Regions from separate parts of the Stenotrophomonas sp. SBJS02 genome, predicted to be linked through region 1. Evidence: predicted binding sites of a transcription regulator. Region 1 holds the regulator's gene; the other holds the start of a gene.

The links. The regulator HrcA, encoded in region 1, represses chaperone genes, less so after heat shock. The targets are predictions, from matches to a motif close to TTNGCACTCNNNNNNNNNGAGTGCNAA.
Region 2: the regulator HrcA is predicted to act here: its motif matches at 1,784-1,810, upstream of FQS62_RS19870 (co-chaperone GroES).

What each region holds. Positions count from the first base shown of each region.
Region 1 is NZ_CP109812.1:1,894,575-1,897,985, forward strand. Features, by position in the region: gene recN (DNA repair protein RecN) at 1-1,367, opposite strand, end outside; gene hrcA (heat-inducible transcriptional repressor HrcA) at 1,483-2,547, shown strand; gene grpE (nucleotide exchange factor GrpE) at 2,611-3,126, shown strand; gene dnaK (molecular chaperone DnaK) at 3,309-3,411, shown strand, end outside.
Region 2 is NZ_CP109812.1:4,302,600-4,306,010, reverse strand. Features, by position in the region: gene FQS62_RS19875 (endonuclease) at 1-1,505, opposite strand, end outside; gene FQS62_RS19870 (co-chaperone GroES) at 1,857-2,144, shown strand; gene groL (chaperonin GroEL) at 2,226-3,411, shown strand, end outside.

The DNA.
Region 1 (3,411 bases):
ATGGTCGGCACCGCATCCAGATCCAGTGCGGCCACTTCAATGGCCAGCGAAATACGTGACAGTTCACCGCCCGAGGCCACCTTGCGCAGGGCGCGCGGCGGCTGGCCGGCGTTGGCCGCCACCAGGAACTCCACCCGTTCGGCACCCTGCGGGTCGGGCTTGCCGGAATCCTGGGGCTCCAGCTCGATCAGGAACTGGCCGCCACCCATGCCCAGCTCGGCGATGATGCCGGTGGTGGTGGCCGACAGTTCGGCCGCAGCGCTGCGACGGCTGGCGGTCAGCACGTCGGCCTGTGCGCGCCAGGCGGCGGCGGCCTTGTCGATCTCGCCGGCCAGGCGCTGCAGGCGTTCGTCGGCGCCGCGCAGCTGCTCCACTTCGGCGTGCATGCGCTCGCGCTGCGCGCCCAGTTCGTCCATCGGCACGCGGTGCTTGCGGGCCAGGTCGTGCAGGCGGCCCAGGCGGCGCTCGTTCTCCTCGAACTGTTCCGGGTCGGCGTCGAGGTCGTCATGCACCCGGTCCAGCAGCGACAGGGCTTCGTGAAGCTGGATCGAGGCGTTCTCGATCAGGCCGTCCACCTCGCCCAGGCGCGGGTCGTGCTCGATCAGGCGCGACAGCTCGTGGCGCACCTGCTGCAGCAGGTCCAGCGCAGAGCTGCCGTCGTCGCCGTTGAGCTGGTTGCTGGCGGCCTGGCAGGCGCTCAGCAGGGCGCTGGCATGGGCCTGGCGACGGTGGCTGGCGCCGAGTGCGGCAATCGATTCGGGTTCCAGGTCCTCGCGGTCCAGCTCGCGCAGCTGGTGCTCCAGGAAGCCGATCCGGTCACTGACGTCGCCCTGTTGCGACAGGGCCAGCGATTCATCGACCAGCGCCTGCCATGCGCCAGCGGCGCGGCGGACCTGGCGGCGCTCGTTCTCGTTGCCGGCATAGGCATCCAGCAGGGCCAGCTGCGACGGGCGCGTCAGCAGGGCCTGCTGTTCGTGCTGGCCATGGATCTCCACCAGCAGCGAGGCCAGGTCGCCCAGCTGCGCCAGGGTCACCGGTCGGCCATTGATCCAGGCCCGCGAACCGCCATCGGCGCGGATCACCCGGCGCAGCTGGCACTGCTCCTCATCGTCCAGCTCGTTGTCGGCCAGCCACTGGCGTGCGGCCTGCAGCTGGTCCAGCGCGAACTCGGCCGAAAGCTCGGCGCGGGCGGCGCCGTGGCGGACCACGCCGCTGTCGGCGCGCAGGCCGGACAGGAAGCCCAGCGCGTCGACCATCAGCGACTTGCCGGCGCCGGTCTCGCCTGAAACCACGGTCATGCCTGGCCCGAACTCCAGTTCGGTGGCGCGGACGACGGCGAAATCCTTGATCGAAAGATGTCTGAGCATGGGTAAGGGGGTATCAGCAGCCGCGCAACGCTAGCACGCGCGCGAGGGAGGTCCAATGACTTGCCAAGGTGATGCGTCGCCATTATCTAGTGTCCGTGTCTCACAGGTTGATTCCATGCACGGTTCTCCCGACCAGCTTGCCCCACGTGCGCGCCATCTGCTGCGCACGCTGATCGCGCGGTACATCCAGGACGGCGAGCCGGTCGGCTCGCAGACACTGGCGCGCGTGGCCGGCCTGGAGGTCAGCCCGGCCACCATCCGCAACATCCTCGGCGACCTGGAGGACCTGGGGCTGCTGGCGTCGCCGCACACCTCGGCCGGCCGCATCCCGACCGCGCACGGTTACCGGGTGTTCGTCGACAGCCTGCTGCAGATGCAGCCGCCGGGCGAGGGCGAACTGGCCCGGCTGCGCCAGGAACTGGCCGGCGGTGGCAGCACCCAGGCCCTGCTTGGCAGCGCCTCGGAGCTGCTGTCGGCGATGAGCCACTTCGTCGGCGTGGTCAGCGCGCCGCGGCGCGAGCAGTTCGCCTTCCGCCAGATCGATTTCGTGGCGCTGGACGGGCGCCGGGTGCTGGCGATCCTGGTGTTTGCCGACAACGAGGTGCAGAACCGGGTCATCGAGACCCGCCAGGAGTTCGCGCCGGGCCAGCTGGAGCAGGTGGCCAACTACCTCAATGCCCATTTCGCTGGCCTGCCGATGGCCGAGATCCGCACCCGCCTGCTGCTGGAGCTGCGCGACGCCCGTTCCGAGCTGGAGCAGCTGCTGGCGCACAGCATCGAGCTGGCCGAGCAGGCCCTGCAGCCGGCTGCCGACGACATGCTGGTGGCCGGCCAGACCCGTCTGATGGGGGTGCAGGACCTGTCCGACCTGGAGCGCCTGCGCGAGCTGTTCGAGCTGTTCTCCAGCAAGCGCGAGATCCTGCAGCTGCTGGAGCGGACCATCCAGGCGCCGGGCGTGCGCATCTTCATCGGCGAGGAGACCGGGATGATGCCGCTGCAGGGCGTCTCGCTGGTCACCGCCCCGTACACCGCCAATGGCCAGGTGCTGGGCGTGCTGGGCGTGATCGGCCCCAAGCGGATGGCCTACGACCGCATGATCCCGCTGGTCCAGGCCACCGCCGATGTACTCGGCGCAGCCTTTTCACCGGCCGGGCGCACTCCCGGAACATCCGACGCTTGAAACGCAGCATCCCGCCCACACTAGGGTGGGTGGAGGCGGAGATTGACCGCCAGGGACCCAGACATGAACCACGAACATCCAGATATCGAATCCCAGCAGAGTGCCGCCGATGCGGCCGCCACCGCCGGCGTCAACGACGAAGTTGAGCGCCTGCGCGCCGAAGTTGAGCAGGTCAGGGCCGATGCGCTGCGTGAGCGCGCCGACCTGGAGAACCAGCGCAAGCGCGTTGCCCGTGACATCGATCAGGCCCGCAAGTTCGCCAACGAGAAGCTGCTGGGCGAGCTGCTGCCGGTATTCGACAGCCTGGATGCAGGCCTGAAGGCGGCTGGCGACGACCCGCATCCGCTGCGCGAAGGCCTGGAGCTGACCTACAAGCAGCTGCTGAAGGTCGCCGCCGACAACGGTCTGGTCCTGCTGGATCCGACCGGCCAGCCGTTCAATCCGGAACACCACCAGGCCATCAGCCAGGTGCCGGCGCCGGGCGCCGCCCCGGGCAGCGTGGTGACCGTGTTCCAGAAGGGCTACCTGCTCAACGGGCGCCTGCTGCGGCCGGCGCTGGTGGTGGTGGCCGCCGACTGATCGGCCGTGCCGGGTGATGCCCGGCCGCGGTCGCGCCAGGCAACGCCTGGCAAGCTTTTCCAGGCGCTGAACACAGCGTTCGGGAGGTGGCTTGAATGTTCCACGAGCCTCCCCCACATCGTATTCATCCACCGGCCGAACGGCCGGACTGACACCAACAAGCATCCTCAGGAGTCTCCCCCATGGGCAAGATCATTGGTATCGACCTCGGCACCACCAACTCGTGCGTGGCGATCATGGACGGCGGCAAGGCCCGCGTCATCGAGAATTCGGAAGGCGATCGCA
Region 2 (3,411 bases), 2.4 Mb from region 1:
TAGCGGATCGCCATGTACATCACCGCACGCGCCATGTCGCCCTTGCGCTTGCCCCACACCTCGAAGGTGCCGGTGTTGCCGTCCGGCGTGCGCACCCAGTTGGAGTTGCCCGGGTAACCGCCGCTGCCGCCGCCCTGGCCGTTGTTGGCCTCGGTGGCGCGCTCGCCGCAGTTGGCGTCGCACTTGCCGAACGGCTTGTTGCCACGGTCGGCGTTCCACTGCGCGTCGGTCAGGTACAGCATGTGGGTGTCGGTATACGGTGCGTAAGGCAGGCCCTTGTCACCGGTGGTGCTGGCAAAGCCCAGCGAGTTCGGCCAGGTGTGCTCGCGGTTGTACTTCAGGCCACTGCCGCTGCCGGCGCGGTCGGTCACCTTGGCGTAGCTGCGGTTGCGGTACGCATCCAGGATCCTGCCGCTGTTGTTCGGATCCTCGTCGGCGATTTCCAGGATGGTCCACGTACTGGTGCCCGAGCCGCTGTACGGGTAGGCGGTGTGGCCCTTGATGGTGGCGTGCAGCGAGCAGCGCAGCTGGCTGGGGCTGCTGGTGTTGACCCTGGAGTAGTAACCGGCCGGCACGCCGGGGTTGCCCGGGTCCGGATTGCCGCCGGTGGTTGCCACGGTGAAGGCGATGCGGCTGTCGGCAGCCGGGTGTGCGCCCTGCAGGTCGGTGATGCGCGCGGCGCGGATGTCGAAGCGGCAGGCTTCACCGGCCACCAGCGCGGTGTTGGTGGACAGCTTCACATTGCGGCCGCTGGCCGGGTAGGTCAGTGGCACGCTGCCGGAAGTGCCGCAGCTCAGCGCGAAGGCGCCGCTGGCCAGGTTCACCGTCTCGCTGAACACCACTTCCAGGTCGGCGGCGGCCGGGAAGGTGCTGCTGCCCTGTGCCGGGGTGGTGGTGGAGACCGACGGCGGCGTGTTCGGACCAGGGGTACCGCCACCGCTGAAGGTCTGGCCGTTGTTGCAGCTGCCAAACGTCTGCTTGGCCGATTCGGCCCAGGTGAAGTGGGCGTACTGGCTGCCGTTGCCGGTCAGCTGCAGCGAGGTGCCCGGCGCCGTGCTGTTGGTCTCGGCCACCGGAATGTTCTGGCTGGTCATGCCGGCGGCAGGGCCACCGGAGGCAGTGATGGCGCCCTCGTAGCTGAGGAACTGGACCACCTTGCCGCTGGCATCGACCAGGGCGATGCCGTCGTTCGGGCCGTTCTGGAGGCCGTTGGTCGGGTAGTTGACCACGGCGATGCTGGCGCTGCCGCAGCCAGCGGCGGTGCCGGCCGGGACCGGGTTGTTGGCGTAGACCGTGGCCGCCGAAGGATTGCTGCCGTTGTAGAGGTAGAGGCGGTAGCCGGACAGGTCCTCGCCCGCGGTAGCGACCACTTCGATGGCTTCGCCGACGTCACCGGCGGCGGTGCTGTCGTCGTAATGCAGTTCGTTGATGAAGACCTCGGCCTGGGCCGGCGCGGCGGCCAGCGCCAGCAGGCAGGCGGCGGCAAGCGGGGACAGCAATCGCATCGACTACTCCTTGTGATTGGGAATGCGCGGCCGAGCCTAAGGCCGATCCAGTGACACTTTGTCGTAAATGAACGTCAGATATCTGACAGTGGGACATCTATCACTAAATAGCACCCCATGCCCCCTTGGCTTGCCGCACTGCATCCCTATACAGGCGTCCACGCAGGGAGGCAGGTTTCCCGGTCCCGAGAAAAATTTCGGGATCAGCCCTTGAAAGGCCTGTGGAGGTCTCCATCTCTGTCGTGCTCCCGACTTGTCGGGCTTTTTCACGCGCGTTGCTGGCACTCGCCTGGTACGACTGCTAACATCGCCGGACTTTTTTAGACCAATCAATAACTTAAGAGGTCTCTCATGAGCATCAAGCCGCTGCACGACCGCGTTGTGGTCAAGCCGATCGAAGCCGACGAAATCTCCGCCGGTGGCATCGTCATTCCGGATTCGGCCAAGGAAAAGTCCACCAAGGGTGAAGTCGTGGCCGTCGGCCCGGGCAAGCCGCTGGACAACGGCAGCGTGCGCGCTCCGTCGCTGAAGGTCGGCGACAAGGTCATCTACGGCCAGTACGCCGGCAGCTCGTACAAGAGCGAAGGCGTCGAGTACAAGGTCCTGCGCGAAGACGACGTGCTCGCCGTCATCGGCTGAGCCTCGGCGCGACCTGTTTTTCTGTAAGACATCCCCTTTCGTCGCCGGGCCCGGCCCGGTGCAAACATCGAGGTAATCGCAATGGCTGCCAAGGATATTCGTTTCGGTGAAGACGCCCGTTCGCGCATGGTGCGCGGCGTCAACGTTCTCGCCAATGCCGTCAAGGCCACCCTGGGCCCGAAGGGCCGCAACGTCGTTCTGGAAAAGAGCTTCGGCGCGCCGACCATCACCAAGGACGGCGTGTCCGTCGCCAAGGAAATCGAACTGGCTGACAAGTTCGAGAACATGGGCGCGCAGATGGTGAAGGAAGTTGCTTCGCGCACCAACGACGACGCCGGCGACGGCACCACCACCGCCACCGTGCTGGCCCAGGCCCTGATCCGCGAAGGCGCCAAGGCCGTTGCCGCCGGCATGAACCCGATGGACCTGAAGCGCGGTATCGACAAGGCCGTCGTGGCCGCCGTCTCCGAGCTGAAGAACATCTCCAAGCCGACCGCCGACGACAAGGCGATTGCCCAGGTCGGTACCATCTCGGCCAACTCGGACGAGTCGATCGGCCAGATCATCGCTGACGCGATGAAGGAAGTCGGCAAGGAAGGCGTCATCACCGTTGAAGAAGGCTCGGGCCTGGACAACGAGCTGGACGTGGTCAAGGGCATGCAGTTCGACCGCGGCTACCTGTCCCCGTACTTCATCAACAACCAGCAGTCGCAGACCGCTGACCTGGATGACCCGTACATCCTGCTGCACGACAAGAAGATCTCCAACGTCCGTGACCTGCTGCCGGTGCTGGAAGGCGTCGCCAAGGCCGGCAAGCCGCTGCTGATCGTTGCCGAAGAAGTCGAAGGCGAAGCGCTGGCCACCCTGGTGGTCAACACCATCCGTGGCATCGTCAAGGTCGTGGCCGTCAAGGCTCCGGGCTTCGGCGACCGTCGCAAGGCGATGCTGGAAGACATGGCCGTGCTGACCGGCGGCACCGTGATCTCCGAAGAAGTGGGTCTGTCGCTGGAAAAGGCCACCATCAAGGACCTGGGCCGCGCCAAGAAGGTGCAGGTCTCCAAGGAAAACACCACCATCATTGATGGCGTGGGTGACAAGGCTGCCGTCGACGCACGCGTCGGCCAGATCAAGACCCAGATCCAGGACACCTCCTCGGACTACGATCGCGAGAAGCTGCAGGAACGCGTGGCCAAGCTGGCCGGCGGCGTTGCCGTGATCAAGGTCGGTGCTTCGACCGAAATCGAAATGAAGGAAAAGAAGGATCGCG